DNA from 2 places in the Pelagibacterium nitratireducens genome. Region 2 is predicted to be linked to the other one. Evidence: predicted binding sites of a transcription regulator. Region 2 holds the regulator's gene; the other holds the start of a gene.
The links. The regulator LexA, encoded in region 2, represses DNA repair genes until DNA is damaged. The targets are predictions, from matches to a motif close to TGTTCNNNNTGTGTTCNG.

Region 1 (8,086 bases), 1.5 Mb from region 2:
CCGACCCTGTCGATCAATGGCCCGCCCAGAGCCTTGGCCAGCACATAGGGCGCCATTTCGGCAAACACCACGAGCCCGGTCAGCAAAGGATCGCCCGTTACCGTCAGCACCAGCCAGGGAATGGCGATCACCGACAGCCGTGTGCCCGAAATCGAAAAGGTCTGCGCCACCACAAGCGCAAAAAAATCGCGACGCCCGCTCATTTGTCCTCTCCCTTGCCGAAAGGGCGATAGGGAAAGCCGTGCAGATGCACGGTGAACGCTCGCCAGCCCTCGGGCAAGTCTTCGCCCGGCGCCGGTGCCTCGGCCTTGTGCCGCGCCAACAGCGCGTGGATCTCATCCATCAGCGCCCTGGCCGCCTCGGGCGACATGGCAATTGTGTAATCGGAAAAGGTCTGTGCCTTCTTCCAGTCGTGGGGCAGATCGGTAAACCCCTCATGGGCCCGCTGCATTGCCGCTGCATGGTGGCTGACCACCGATTGCATCATCGCCATGCTGGCATCGAGCGCTTCGCCCGGCTCGGCCTCGGAAGGCTCGATCATGGTCGCTTCGTGCCGCGCCTTCCACCAGCGGTCGCGCCTGTTGCCGCGTGCCTCATCGGCCTCGATGAACCCGTGCTCGGCCAATTGGCGCAAGTGGTAGCTGGTTGCCCCCGAATTGAGCCCAAGCCGCTCGGCCAGCGTGGTGGCCGTCTGCGGCCCCTCCATGCGCAATATGCCCAGCATTTTCAGCCGCTCAGGATGGGTCAGCGCCTTGAGCGCTCTGGAATCGGGTACGATTCTGGAAATTTCGCGCATTGGACAACCTCGATGGCATCAATTGCCACCAGGCTATAATCGCAAAGATTATTTTGCAAACATTTATTTGCAATCATGCGCCCGGTAGGTTTTCCAACCGCGCCAGCACAAAGTTCACACGCTCGGAAACGCCGATCCTGGGAAGTACGATAACCTCATAGCCCAGCGCCGGATACGCCCGCTCCAGCCGGTCATACTCGGCAACCGCTTCCTCAAAACCATGCTGCCGTTCGGGATCGGTCACATAGATCTCGCGCCAGGGCGGCGTCAGAAACACCGTTCGATTGTAGCGTTGCGCCTCCAATACGCTCCGGTCCAGTTCACCCCCATCCACCGATTCGAGCGCCACGGCCGCATCGACCAGTCCTCTGTCGAAAAACACCCAGCCCTGAAGATCCCCGGCCCGCACCCGGTCCTCCAGCGCCAGCGCCATGGCCCGCTGCGCAAACGCCGCCATGTCGATCCACGGCAGCGCCAGCCCCGGCCCGGCCATCTCCTGCGCCACGATCCGGCGGCCGGGTTCCTCGACGGTCGCAAAGCCCCGCGCGTCCAGTTCGGCCAGCAGCGTGGACTTGCCTCCGCCCGAACAGCCCGAAATCACCACAAATTTCTCGCTCATGTCCGCTCCGCCGCAATATCGCCGACGTCCCATTCCGGGACGGTCAAAATCTTTTTCGTCAAAATGAAAGAATTTTTACCCCGGCAACCGGGCCATCGCCCCTTTATCCGCATCGCGCGGATAAAAAAATCGTCTTAACGCTTCATCAGCACTTGCCCCGATTTCCCGCCCGTTAACCAGTTGGCAACCAAGATGAACGGTTTTGCTGCCTTTTTCGCCCGCGTGACGGCGCCCGACGCTGCTTTAGTGGCCCACCGCTCCACCCCACCACCACATGCTGTAGGGAACAAATCAGGATTCAGACCCGCTCCCCGATTCGGTTCGGGTTTGTTCCGTTTTCGTTCAAATTGTTAAGTTTGCCCGCCCACCGGCCATTGCCTTTCCCGCTTTGATACACCACCTTGCGGGGCAAAAGCCTTTACCCTTGCCCTTTCCCAGAGCCGATGACCACAACACCATCCCAGGCCGTAAAGGCCGTGCTCGGCCCCACCAATACGGGCAAAACCCACTATGCCATCGAGCGCATGCTGGCCTATCGCTCGGGCGTTATCGGCCTGCCGCTGCGCCTTCTGGCCCGCGAGGTCTATAACCGGGTCGTCGAACGGGTCGGCGAATCGGCGGTGGCCCTGGTCACCGGCGAAGAACGCATCGTGCCAAAGGCCGCCCGCTACTGGGTGGCCACTGTCGAGGCCATGCCCACCGACATGATGGCCGATTTCCTCGCCATCGACGAAATACAGACCGCAATCGATTTCGATCGCGGCCACGTCTTTACCGACCGCCTGCTGCACGCCCGCGGCCGCGCCGAAACCCTGCTGTTGGGCGCCCAGACCATGGAGCCGGTCATCCGGCGCCTTTTGCCCCATGCCGACATCACCTTCCGCCCCCGCTTTTCCCAGCTGAGCTGGGCCGGGTCGCGCAAGATTTCGCGCCTGCCGCGCCGCTCAGCCATCGTCGCCTTTTCCGCTTCGGAAGTTTACGCCATTGCCGAATTGCTGCGCCGCGAACGGGGCGGGGCTGCCGTCGTCATGGGCTCGCTCTCCCCGCGCACCCGCAACGCCCAGGTCGATTTGTTCCAGAACGGCGATGTGGAATTTCTCGTGGCCACCGACGCCATCGGCATGGGGCTCAATCTCGACGTCACCCACGTCGCCTTTGCCTCCGATTCCAAATATGACGGTCGCCAGTTCCGCCCTTTGACGCCCGCCGAAATCGGCCAGATCGCCGGCCGCGCCGGACGCCATATGCGCGACGGCACCTTTGGCGTCACCGGCGGCACCGACCCCTTTGACGAGGAAACCATTGCCGCCCTCGAAGCCCATGACTTCGCGCCCGTCAAACAACTCCAGTGGCGCAACCGCGACCTTGATTTTTCCTCGCTGACCGCCCTGCACGCCAGCCTCGAGGTCACGCCCGAACACCCGGCTCTCACCCGCGTGCCCGTCGCCACCGACCAGCGGGCCCTCGAATTTCTCCTGCGCCGCGAGGAAGGCCAACTAGCCAATTCCCGCGAACGCACCGAATTGGCCTGGGCCTGTTGCCAGATCCCCGATTTCCGCGACATTTCCCCCGCCGCCCATGGCGAAATCGTCACCCGAATCTTTTCCGGCCTTGCATTAGCAGGAAGGATAGACGCTGACTGGATTGCCGAGCAGGTCCGGTTCTGCGACAATACGGTTGGCGACATCGATACGCTGTCCAACCGGATCCGCCAGATTCGGACCTGGACTTTCATTTCTAACCGCAGGAACTGGCTGGAAGACCCCACGCACTGGCAGAAAACGACCCGAGCGATCGAGGACGCTTTGTCCGACGCCCTGCACGAAAGGCTGATCCAGCGTTTCGTCGACCGGCGGACCAGTGTGCTGATGCGTCATCTTAGAGACAAGCAGATGGTATCACCAGAAATCACCGAAAACGGCGAACTCGCGATCGAAGGCCACATCATCGGCACGATCGAAGGGTTCCGATTCACGCTCTCGCGCATCGACGGCGAGGCCGATTCGAAAAACCTGCGCTCCGCGGCCACCTCGGTTGTCGCGCCCGAAATCGCCAAACGCGCGGACCGTCTGGCCGGCGCGCCCAATGAGGAATTCGTCCTCGCCACCGACGGCGTGATCCGCTGGCGTGGTGAAGTGGTGGCTGAACTGGCCGAAGGCGCCACCCTTTTTGCCCCCCGCATCATCATTTTGGCCGACGAGAGCCTTTCAGGCCCCGATCTCGAAAAGGTCGATGATCGCCTTTCGCTCTGGCTGCGCCATCATATCAACACCCAGCTCGAACAGGTCATCGCCCTGCTCGAGCCGGCCGAACTCGAAGGCGCCGCCCGCGGCATCGCTTTCCGGCTGGCCGAAAACCTGGGCATCATCGCCCGGCCCGAAATCGCCGAAGAGGTCAAGGCGCTCGATCAGGACACCCGCGCCAAGCTGCGCAAGCTCGGCGTGAAATTCGGTGCCCACCACATCTACCTGCCGTTGACCCTCAAGCCCGCGCCGCGCGAACTGGCGCTGATCCTGTGGGGTCTCAAGCATGGCGGCGTGCGTCAGCCGGGCATTTCCGAATTGCCCCATATCATTTTGTCTGGCCGCACCTCCTTTCCCATCGATCCCACTTTCGACCGCCGCCTTTACGAGGTTGCCGGCTTTAAGGTCGCCGGTGAACGCATCGTGCGCGTCGATATCCTCGAGCGCCTGGCCGACATCATCCGCCCGCTCGTCGCCTATGACGCCAACCGCCCCGTCGACACCCCGCCGCCCGAAGGGGCAGCCGAGGCCAATGGTTTCCGCGTTACCGTCGAGATGACCTCGCTCTTGGGCTGCGCCGGCGAAGACTTCGCCTCGATTCTGAAATCTTTGGGCTATCGCCTGCGCCGCACGCCCAAGGTGCCGGCCGAAACGACGTCGGCTGAACCAATGCCCGCTGCCGACCCGGCTACCGCTGAGACGCCCGCCGCTGATACCGCTCAAGCCGAATCGGCGCCCGCCGAACCGATTGCCCAAACCGCTGTCGCCGAAGCAGCGCTTGAAGGCGCTCCGGTCGAGGCCGTCGCAGAAGGTGTCGCTGACGAGCCCGTACCTGCCCCCGAGGCGACCGCCGATTCCGAGCCGGTCCCTGCGGCAGCCGAAGCCGATGCTGCTGTACCCGCCGAGCCCGAGTTCGACGAAGTGTGGTTCCCGGCCGGTCGCCGTCCCGAGCGCACCCGCCCCGAACGCAACAAACGCGAAGGCAATCGCCCCCCGCGCCCCGAGGGCCAGCAGCGCTTCAAGGGCAAGGGCGGAAAACCGGGCCAGCCCGGCAAGGGCGGACATCAGGACAATCGCGCCAACGAGCGCCCCCGTCCCGAACGGCGTGAAAAGCCCATCGACCCCGATTCGCCCTTTGCAGCGCTCGCCGCGCTCAAGACCCGCAAATAAGGTCATGCCCTCCGAGCGGCAGGATCGTCAGCGCCTCGACAAATGGCTCTGGCATGCCCGCATCACCAAGACCCGCACACTGGCCCAGAAACTCATCGAGTCCGGCGCCGTGCGGGTCAACGGCCAGCGCGTTCTCGACAGTGACCGCAGGGTCGGTGCGGGAGACGGATTGACCCTCCAGATCCACACCCGTCTGAAGGTTCTGCGCATCGCGGCGATTGCAGACCGGCGCGGTTCGGCGAGCGTTGCAGCCACGCTTTACGAGGATATTTCGCCTCAAGGGCTTCCAGAAAAGCTGGGTCCCACTTTTTCGGTTCGGAAGACCGAAACCTAGGGAAGGAGGCCGGCCGGCGTTTCGAAAGAAACGACAATCTGCCGACCTTGGAAAAACCGGAATCCTGATCGCTTTTGCCGCGCCTTCTTGGCAAGCGCACGCCTTGAAAGCCAACTCAAAACCGTTTAGCAAGCATGCGCTTGGCCATTTCCTCACACCGCCAGCTATCAGGATTGCCCCATGACCTATGTCGTCACCGACAATTGCATCAAGTGCAAATACACCGACTGCGTGGAAGTCTGCCCGGTCGATTGCTTTTATGAAGGTGAAAACATGCTGGTCATCCACCCCGACGAGTGCATCGACTGCGGGGTGTGCGAGCCCGAATGCCCCGCCGACGCCATCAAGCCCGACACCGAGCCCGGGTTGGAAAAATGGCTTGAGGTGAACACCAAATACGCCTCTATCTGGCCCAACCTCACCGAAAAGCGCGACGAATTGCCGGACGCCAAGGAGATGGACGGCGTCGAAGGCAAGTTCGAAAAATTCTTCTCCGAAGAACCCGGCGAAGGCGACTGATCCAGACTCAGACGGCCCGGCTCCGCATCAGCGTCTCGGACGGCGCCTCCCCGAACTGGGCGGCATAATACTGGGCAAACCGGCCCAGATGCCAGAACCCCCAGTTCATCGCCACGTCCGAGACGGTCCGTCCTGCCTCCACGCCATTCGACAATTCCCGCCGCACCGCATCGAGGCGCCGCAGCATGATCCATTCGCTTGGCGACAGTCCGGTGACATGTCTGAACAGCAAGCGCAATTGCGCCGGCTCCATCCCGATGGCCTCGGCCATGTCGCCAACCGATAGCGGCTCACCGGCCTGTGCTGCGATATAATCGCGAACCCGCCGATAATCGCTCGCGACGGCCGGTCGGAACAACAGAGCCGCGCCTTTCGCGTTACCGGCCATTCCCACCAGACGGTCGAGCAGCAGCCCCCTGAGCACCTGGTCATAATGCGGCCCTGACGGAGCGCACCCGCTGCCATGCGCATCGAGCAGCGACAACAGCCAGCCGGCAAGTCCTTGCACCTGCACGCATCGCTCGAGCATGGCCGGCGTCGAGAAATCCATCTCGGGCAAATGCGCTTGGAGCAATTCGGCTTCGATGCTGACGATCAACAGATCGGACGGCTCGCTCCCCACGATCACCACCTCCTGCCCGCCCGGCGCGATCATCAGCGAGCCGCTGGCCAGCGCACTGGCCTCCACCCGCCAGCTCCCATCCGCCCCCAGCGGGATGGCAAACAGCACCCGACCTTTGGGCCCGGCCGATTCCTGAAGAATCGGCACCCCGATCCGCTCGCGGTAGATCGTCATGCCCGCCAGCGCCAGCGTGTCGATGCTGCCCCAATACCGGCCGCGGCCAAGCTGGTCGTAGTGCTGCGACCAGCCCACGAGCCCGGTTTCCTGCTCGAAGGCGTCGGCATAATCGGCATGATGAAAGGCAAGCATACGAGGCGACCAGAAGATTGATCCGGCGCCATGCTAGCCAACCGCCCTCAAATTGGTCAACGAATTTATATGCCTAAAATTTACGCAACAATCGGAGTCAAACTGGATAGCGCGCCCGCTCGAAGCCCGCCTAAGCTTTGTCCATCAAACGCGATGGAGACCCGCATGGTAAGCCAACCCTACCTTCTGGCGCTGGCGCTCGGCACCGCTCTGACGCTTCCTGCATTCGCGCAGGAAAACGCCGATGCGCCAGAGCCGATCGCCCCCGAGACCCTGACGGTCAAGGAAGCGATCGATCCCGGCCCCAATATTTTCTCAAACGCCCAATCCTGGGACGGTGCCAGCCAGATCCAGGTCTGGTCGGCCGAGGATTTGACCTACAAGGGCAACATGACCGCCGGCCTGATGGGCCAGATGCTGATCTCCCCGGATGGAACAACGGCCTATGGCCAGTCCACCTACATGACCCGCATCACCCATGGCGATATCGAGCATGTGCTCGAAATCTACGACGTCGCGACCCTCTCGATCACCTCGGAAATCGCGCTGCCCGCCAAGGCGGCCATGGTCGCCGCCTACACGCCCTATCTGGCCATGAGCGCCGACGGCAAACTGGTTTATGTCCAGAACGCCACCCCCGCCACATCGGTCACCGTGGTCGATGTCGAGGCCGGCGAAGTGATCCAGGAAGTGCCGACACCGGGCTGTTTCGGCATCTATCCCACCCTCCAAGGCTATGGCTTTTCCACGGCCTGCGGCGATGGCACCTTTGCCAGCTTCGCTCTGGGCGCCGACGGCACCGAAGCGACCCGCTCGGTCTCCGAAGTCGTTTTCGATCCCGATGAAAACCCCATCTTCATCCCCGGCAAGCGCATCGGAGAGGCCCTGGCCTTCATCACCTACAATGGCGACCTGATCACGCTCGATGACAGTGGCGAAAGCGTCGCCCTGCTCGACACCGTCTCGATCACCGACGATGTCGAGGATGCCTGGGCGCCCGGCGGATACGACCTGTTCGCTTACAGCCCCACCGCCGACATCCTTTTCGTGACCATGCATTCCGAGCCCTACGACGGTTCCCACAAGAATGCGTCCGAGGAAATCTGGGCCTACGACGTGTCCGAGGATACCGTCCTCTACCGCACCCATGTCGAAGGCGTCATTTCCCTTTCCGCCACCGACGAAGAGGCACCCACGCTCTATGCCGTCAACGAGCACGAAGCGACGCTGGAAATCTTCTCGTCCGACCCCGAGGCCAAATACGTCCTCAAGCACGAAGCGTCCACCGACTCGCGCGGCTGGGCAACCCTGGTTTCGGTGGCCCCATGAGCGGCGCCGAATTCATGACCCTGCTCGCGGGCACGGCGGGCGCCTTTACCGCGCTGCTCTTTGCCCGCGCCGCATGGCACAAGCTGGCCGACTTTACCGAGTTCACCGGCTTTGTCGCTGATTATCAATTGGTGCCCGAGCCGAT
Region 2 (8,086 bases):
GCCGAGGTTTGATCCATGCCGTAGAGGAAAGGCAGCAGCAGTGACAAACCGACGATGCCGCCAAGGCCGGGCAGAATGCCAATGACCAGGCCCAGCAGCACGCCGAGGGTCAGAAACATCATGTGGTGAGGGGTCAGCAGTTCAGCGAGCGCTGAAAAAAGTACGTCGAGCATATTGGTTACTCGTGAGTTTTGCCGAACGCAGGTTCGGGTGCCGGCGCAGCATTATCGCGGAGCACGACAAGCGCGCATCAGGAAAGCGACGGCGCCGCGGCTCTCTGAGCCGCGGCGCCGCTGAAAACACGGCCTATTCGAGAGTGACCTGGTAGTTCTCTGTCAGGAACTGACGCACCCAGTCACGGGCCACAGGGTCGATGGTCGTCGCAGCGGTGTAAACACCGGCTACCTCGTCACCGACGGCCTGGTCGTATTCACCCAAGATTTCAACCTTTGCGGCCTGGAGTTCAGGATCTGCGACGGCGTCGACGAAAGCCTGACGGTAGGCCGCCACGATCTCAGGTGGAGTTCCGTTGGGAAGCATGGCCGGCTTCTGGGCAGCAAAGCCCGAACCAAAGAAGGCGAGATAGGCCTGCAGTTCGATTCCTGCTGCGCCCATTTCACCATGAACCATTTCGTAAGCTTCAAGGAAGTGTGGCAGATCGGGGAAGGTCGGGTCACGCTGGACGTTGCCTTCCGAATCGAGCACGCCCCAGGAAAAGAGCGGAACAGCGTCGCCGGCTTCGACAAGCGGGACTACGTTGGTGAGGTAGGCCGACGAGGTCTGGTAATCGATTGTGGCTTCGCCACGCTCGAATGCCAGACGGCCATCGCCGCGGCCGGTCATGCCGAAGACATGACGCACGTCGAGGCCCAGCACTTCAAAGGCCAAAAGCGGAACGAGATCGAGCGAGGTTGCGCCCTGGCTGGCATAAACCAGTTCGGTGCCCATGAGCTCGCCCATTTCGGATGCGTCGGAAATCCCGAGGCTGGCCGGGACGTAAACCACACCGCCGGTCGGGGAAACCAGAACGGGCTCAAGTTCGGCGTAGTCATATTGAACGCGGCTATCGCCGAGCAGGAACGGGAACTGGGTCGAACCCGACGTACCAAGCAGAGAAAGTCCATCGGGTTCGGCGCGTGCGACGAATTCGTTGGCGCCGGTGATCGAGCCGCCGCCGGGGACGTTGCGAACGATCACGTTTGGTTGCCCGGGCAGGTGCTTGGACAGATAGGGTGCGTAAAAGCGCGCCCAGACGTCGGACCCCCCACCTTCTGAGAACGGAATCCACCATTCAACTGTCTGGCCGGAAAAGTCGACCTCCTGGGCCTGAACAGAGGCCGGCGCAATGGCAATCGAGGCCGCCATAACGGCGGACACGGCCAAACCCCGCGCGAAGCGAAGTGCATTTTTCATATAGGATCCTCCCATAGAGTTCGCGGGCAGACCTCCGCATCGTCCCCACGCCGCGCCTCCCCAGCGGCCTTCGGTCCATCCGAGCGTTGCACCCTGATTTTCTCCGGCCTTTGCCGAGGCATGGCAAGGAAATGCGGAAACAACGGATGTCTGCTGGAATGCATCATGCAACACCAAGCTGTCGGAAAGCTGTCCGGCACAAAACCCGCGACTATTCGGCCGCCATCGCCCCGTTCCCAGGGCCCTGAGCGGCCTTTTGCGATTGGGCTACGGGCAGTTCGAGGCGTATCGTGCAACCGCTTTCGACGGAGATGATACCAACATCACCCCCCGCCCGTTGAGCAATGGCCCGGACGATAGACAGGCCAAGACCGCATCCTCCATCGCTGTCGTCGGACAGCCGCACAAATCTGTCGAACACCCGGTCGCTGGCTTCGGGCGGAATACCGGGACCATCATCGGAAACGGTTAGGGCGGCCATATTGCCCACACGCTCGACAACGAGCGAAAGCCGTCCGCCTTCGGCACAGCCATATTTGAGACCATTGTCGATGAGATTGTCGATCGCCTCTTCAAGCATAACGCGGTTGCCGGCAACCGGCAGGGGCTCGGTGGCAGATTCAAGTTCTATATCGACATGGGCCTTGAGGGCTCGGGGCACATGCCGGCGGGCCACATCGGCGACCAGCCGGGTGAGGTCGGATGGTGGTTGAAGGTCGTCGCCCCTGCCCTCATTGGCGATGTCGAAATTGAGCAATTGATGGCTCATGCGCGAAAGCTGGCGCGCCGCTTGCGCCAAATCCTGCAGACGGGCCGTGCGACCGTGGTCGCTGCTCGCGCTGAGGGCGGCCTCGGCCTGGGCCTGAATGGCGGCAACTGGATTGCGCAATTGATGGGCCGCGTTGCCGATAAAGGCGTTGCGCCTATCGAGTTCGTCCTTGAGCCGGGCAAACAGGCTGTTGATGGTCTCGACCAATGGAGCAACCTCGTGGGGCACAGGGCGGCGGATGGGGCGCAAATCGCTGGCCGAGCGCAATCCCACGGCGCTTCGCAAATCGGTGAGCGGGGTCAGACCCCGATTGATGCCGAACCAGAACAGAACCGCTGCAGAGCCAACGATAAGCAGGAGATTGAAAACAGATTGGCCAACGAGCGAGAGAGACAGAGCCTGCCGTTGGGTGACCGTTTGCCAAACCTGAACCGTGGTCCAGCCATCGAAATCGATATCAGCTATGAATTCACGCAGGATGACAGCTCGGACCGGTCGACCGTTGTATGTGCTGTCGAAAAAGACCGGTGTGCCACCCGGAACCACCAGGTTGGCCGAGGGCACCGGCGCGTCGGAGTGGCCGGTCACGAAGCGGCCGTCGGCGGCGCGAACCTGATAATAGATCGGATCGCCCAGCGCGCCGACCAGAGAATCAAGCAGCGCATCGGCAACAAGGTCACCCTTGGTCAGCACAACCTCGCGGGCAACGGCGTGTGCCACCACCTTGAGCGTGTCGTCGTAGAGGTCTTTGGACATGTTCTGCGCCGACCAATAGCGCACGGCGCTCGAGGCCAAGGCAACAAAGATCAACGGTACGACCAGCAGCACAAAAAGCCGGGCGCGAAGGCTTCGTGTACTGACTGGTCCAGCGCTCATTGGACCGCCACCGGGCGGAGCACATAGCCGAGCCCGCGGATAGCCCTTATTGTGATGCCGAACGGTTCGATCTTGCGGCGCAGGCGGGACACCAGCAACTCGACAGCGTTGACGTCGATATCGGCACCTGTCCCATAGATGCTGTCGCACAGGGCGTCCTTGGGCACGACACGCTCGGCATGGTCGAACAACACCTCCCAAAGCGCAAGTTCGCGCCGGGGAAGAGCTATCAGTCCATCAGGGCCTACGAGCTGACGCGAAAGCCTGTCGTAGCTGAGCTGTCCCATGGCCTCAATGTTGTGCACACGCTGGCCCCTGCGGCGCCCCAGGGCGCGCACGCGCGCATTGAGCTCGGCCATTTCGAAGGGCTTGGTCATGTAGTCATCGGCGCCCGCGTCGAGTCCGATGATACGGTCATGGAGGCTGTCGCGGGCCGTCAGCACAAGCACGGGAATATCGTTGCGTTCGGTGCCCAGAGTGCGAATGACATCGAGGCCACTGCGTTTGGGAAGGTTGATATCGACAATGGCCAGATCGGCGCCCTCGGTTGACAGAAATTGAGCGCCATCATCGCCATTGGCCAGCCAATCGACGGCGTGCCCTTCGTCCTGTAATGACTGAATGACTGCGCGCGCCAACATTGTGTTGTCTTCGATCAAAACGATGCGCAAACGCCTCTACCTTCCGTGTTCATTTTTTCAACAGCGGGGATCGCGCGGCGCAAAGCCCCTTCTGTTTGGACAATGTGACCCCGCCGGGACCTGGCTGGCAAGCAAATTTCCGTGAGGGGTGGCCTCGCGCCCAATGAGGCGTTAGACATTGGCCGGACCGGCCTGCGCTCGGAGGATCATCGGTTCACGCCTGTCATTGGAGGAGGATTATGAGCGGACTGCTGCGTTGGGCACGGGCCTTGAGCGCGGGATTTGGATTGTCTCTGGCTCCCGCGACCACGGCCTTCGCCGAGGTCAGTTTCCAGGGCGAGACCATCGAGTGGATCATTCCCTTTAGCCGGAGCGGCGGATCGGATACCTGGGCGCGGTTCAATGCGCCATTTCTGAGCCGGCACCTGCCGGGTCATCCAGAAATCGAAATCGTCAATGAACCCGGCGGAGGCGGCACCCGTGGTCCCAACACGTTTGCCAGCCGTGCCCGGCCGGACGGGCTGACCATTCTGGGGACTTCGGGATCGACACAATTTCCCTACCTGCTGGGCGATCTGCGTGTGCGTTACGATTACAAGGACTGGGAAGTGGTGATGGTAGCACCGACCGGAGGGGTGGTTTACGTCGCGCCCGGAACGGGGGTCGAGGGTCCCGACGACATCGACAGGCTTGCCGACCAGACCCTGGTGTTTGCGAGCCAGGGGCCAACATCGCTCGACCTCGTTCCCATGCTGGCCTTCCGGTTACTTGGTTTTGATGTCAGCTATGTGTTCGGCTACACCGGTCGCGCCGACGGGCTGATCGCCATGGAACGAGGCGAAGTCAGCATCGACTACCAGACAACGGCCTCGTACTTGCGCAACGTTGTTCCGATGGCCGAGGCCGGCGACGCCGTGCCACTTATGAGTTGGGGCATCCTCGACGAAAATGGTGTGATGCAGCGCGATCCGACCTTTCCCGATCTGCCCATCGTCGAAGAAGTGTATGAGATGTTACACGGCGAGCCGCCTTCCGGGCCCGACTATGAGGCCTATCGCGCTTTCAATATCGCCGGATTTGCCGCTCAGAAGATGGTGATTCTACCGGGCGGCACGCCGCCGGAAATCGTCGAGACATGGCGCCAAGCCTGGCGTGATATCTTTGCCGACCCCCAGTATCGCGCCGAAGTTTCAAGCGTTCTGGGGGCCTATGAGCAGGTCACCGATCGCGCGGCGGAAGCCCTGTTTATCGAAGGGACGACGATCGATCCGGCGGTCCGCAAGCGTATACTCGACATGCTCTCGAACGAATATGCGGTGCGGTTGAGCGATCAATAGAACGCACCGGCCGGCAATCGAGAGGCGCTGCTAGAGCCGTGATTACAGTGGACGCTTGCGGAACATTTACGGAACATGTATAAAAGTTCAATATTTGTTCCGATTCGACGCCGCCGAGGGATCCGCCAATGTTGACGCGTAAACAGCACGAACTTCTGATGTTCATCCATGAGCGGATGAAAGAGAGCGGCATTCCGCCCTCGTTCGACGAAATGAAGGAAGCGCTGGATCTGAAATCGAAGTCGGGCATCCACCGGCTCATCACGGCGCTGGAAGAGCGTGGCTTTATCCGCCGTTTGCCCAACCGGGCTCGAGCGCTCGAAGTCGTTAAGCTGCCGGATTCGATGAATCCGTCGCTGGGCGGGCGTAAGGCGCGGTTTGAACCTTCGGTGATCGAGGGTACGCTGGGCAAGGTGCCAGCCAAGACCGTGGCGCCCCGCCAGGACAATGGCGGATCGGTGGCCATTCCGGTGATGGGGCGCATTGCGGCGGGTGTGCCGATCGAGGCGATCCAGACTCACTCTCATTCCATTGCGGTTCCACCCGAAATGCTGGGTTCTGGAGAACATTTCGCACTCGAAGTGCGGGGGGATTCGATGATCGATGCCGGGATTTTCGACGGCGATACTGTCTTGATTCGCAAGCAGGATGCTGCCGGAAATGGTGAGATCGTTGTCGCGCTGGTCGATGACGAGGAAGCAACCCTTAAACGCCTGCGCAAGAAGGGAAACGCCGTGGCGCTGGAGGCGGCCAACCCGGCTTACGAAACCCGGATTTTCGGTCCTGACCGCGTGAAGGTTCAGGGACGTCTGGTGGGATTGCTGCGGCGCTACTAGATTTTCTTTGACTTAGCCTTGTTGTCCTCAAGGCCCTAAAGCTGGATGCGCCACGGGCGGTCCGGTCCGTCGATGGCGGTGCGGATTGTTGGCGGCAGATCGGGGCCATTCCAATCGATCATATGAGCGCCATAGCGGGCGAGGTCTGAAGCGTCGACAACCAGTTTGGCTGCCGTCTCGCATTGGGGCGGCGCAGTCAGGCGGGCGATGACGATCTCGGCGATGCGGCAATCTTCGTCAAACGCGTCGCGAGATTTGACCAGCGCTACGGTATAGCCCTCCTCGGTCGAGAGGATGCAGCCCAGACTGTCGCAACCTGTGGCGGTGTGGGCGTCTTCGATAACCGTCAGATAGCGTTCTGACCAGATGGTGGTGGCAAAGGTATTGTTGCGGCCGGCGATCAGGGCAACCCGGTCTCCGCTGCGGACGGCCAATGCCTGGCTTTGATCGGCAATGAATATGTCGGGCGCCTGCTCGAGACAGAAAAAAGCGATGAGCGGAACCGCGACAATGGGGCCAGTTATGCGCATGTGGGTTCGAAAATAGGCCAGCCATGCCAATGCGAACAGAGCGACGCCGAGCGCGACCGGGGACAGTATGGGACTCGGGTCGAACCCGCCGCTCAAATTTCGGACGAAACCGGCGCACCAGAGCATAGCCTCGATGCTCCAGCCGAGCCCAGCATAGGGAATGGCCTCGAGGCCAAGAGGGAGCAGCAAGGTTCCGAGCAGAGCAGCAGGCATCATCACAAAGCTCACGATGGGCATAACCATAAGGTTACCCAACACCCCGAATGGCGCGGTCTGCTGGAAGTGGTAGGCGGTAAAGACCAGTGTTGCCAGACCGGCAATGATGCTGGTGGTAGCAATGTCGAGCATCAGGGTCAGCGCCCTGCCCCGCTGTGGGCGTTCCCTGTCCTCCCGATTGCGCCGAGCCAATTCGTAAGCCGCTATCAAAGCGATGACGGCGGCAAAGGAGAGCTGAAAAGAAGCGCGGAAGACGCTGGTGGGTTCGAAAACGATGATTGCCAGACCGGCGATCGCCACGTTGCGCATGGTCAGTGCCTGCCGCCCGGCAATGATGGCGGCAAAGATGAGCGCGAGCATGATGGTCGAGCGCACCGCCGGGATAACCATACCCGAAATCACCATGTAGGCTAGCGCCGTGGCAATACCAAAACCCGCGGCGATCTTTTTTATGGGGAAGCGTTGGGTGACACCATGGCCCAGTGAGAGAAAAAAGCGAACGCAGGCGAACATGGTGCCCGCCACCAGCGTCAGGTGCAGACCGGAAATGGCAATGACATGGGCGATGCCGGCCGATGCCATCAGATTGCGGTCATCCTCGGTGATCCGGCTCTGGTCACCGGTGACGAGCGCCGCAGCGATACCACCGATGCGTTCGCCCAGTTGGGATACGATACGCGTTGTGATGGCGGCGCGAAGGTCCTTGACCGCGCGCGACAGCCCCCCGGCGCCGCTTTTCGAGATTTCGATATCGCCGAATGCAGTTCCATAGGCACCGATGCCATCAAAATGGCTCACGAACTGGGAGTCGTAGCCGCCCGGGACGGCGGGCGGCGGAACCGGATAAAAGCGGATGCGAGCCGTTATGGTGTCGCCGGGGGAAACATCGTAAGCACCGGGCACAGTGACGCGGGCCAGGCGAACATTGGGGAGCGTCCAATCCAATTCGCCAGCGACATCGGAAAGGACCCAGCGTTGTTCGCTGCCATCGTTGTAGGTGACAGCCTCAATGCGCGCCGTATAGGTGCCATAGCGGGGGCTCTCGAGCATCCGGGTACCGAACAGCGCACCATGAACGGGCAGGAGAACCATGCCGAGAGCGAACATCGATGCAAGAAGAGCAATTTCCCGGATCGGGGCACGATCACGGCCAAGCCAGGCAGTTGCGAAGGTGAAACCGATCAGGGTCGCGAGAGCAATAAACGCCGGTTCACTTGGAAGCACGCGATAGACGATGAGCCCAGCGATCATGAAGAAGGGAAAGAGAATGAAGTTGCGACGCTGGGTCACGGCGTCGAGGACCGCCATGCGCAAGCCAGCACAAAGAGCAGAGATCCGGGCCACGAGCCACGCAAGCGGCCCAGCCGCCCGTCCCTGCCGAAGATTTTTGGCGACAGGAAAGTCGACCATCTTGCGCGCCCCCAACCCTTGCGCTCGTTGGGCGCTATGGTACACACGGGCCAAACAT

Region 1: the regulator LexA is predicted to act here: its motif matches at 1,744-1,761, upstream of V6617_RS03135 (helicase-related protein).

The regions. Positions count from the first base shown of each region.
Region 1 is NZ_CP146275.1:590,850-598,935, reverse strand. Features, by position in the region: gene V6617_RS03150 (MFS transporter) at 1-203, opposite strand, end outside; gene V6617_RS03145 (helix-turn-helix domain-containing protein) at 200-796, opposite strand; gene V6617_RS03140 (AAA family ATPase) at 870-1,415, opposite strand; gene V6617_RS03135 (helicase-related protein) at 1,859-4,828, shown strand; gene V6617_RS03130 (RNA-binding S4 domain-containing protein) at 4,833-5,162, shown strand; gene fdxA (ferredoxin FdxA) at 5,343-5,681, shown strand; gene V6617_RS03120 (helix-turn-helix domain-containing protein) at 5,689-6,612, opposite strand; gene V6617_RS03115 (amine dehydrogenase large subunit) at 6,778-7,941, shown strand; gene V6617_RS03110 (MauE/DoxX family redox-associated membrane protein) at 7,938-8,086, shown strand, end outside.
Region 2 is NZ_CP146275.1:2,132,321-2,140,406, forward strand. Features, by position in the region: gene V6617_RS10585 (tripartite tricarboxylate transporter permease) at 1-173, opposite strand, end outside; gene V6617_RS10590 (Bug family tripartite tricarboxylate transporter substrate binding protein) at 307-1,413, opposite strand; gene V6617_RS10595 (sensor histidine kinase) at 1,625-3,058, opposite strand; gene V6617_RS10600 (response regulator transcription factor) at 3,055-3,699, opposite strand; gene V6617_RS10605 (tripartite tricarboxylate transporter substrate-binding protein) at 3,939-5,036, shown strand; gene lexA (transcriptional repressor LexA) at 5,165-5,872, shown strand; gene V6617_RS10615 (ComEC/Rec2 family competence protein) at 5,908-7,926, opposite strand.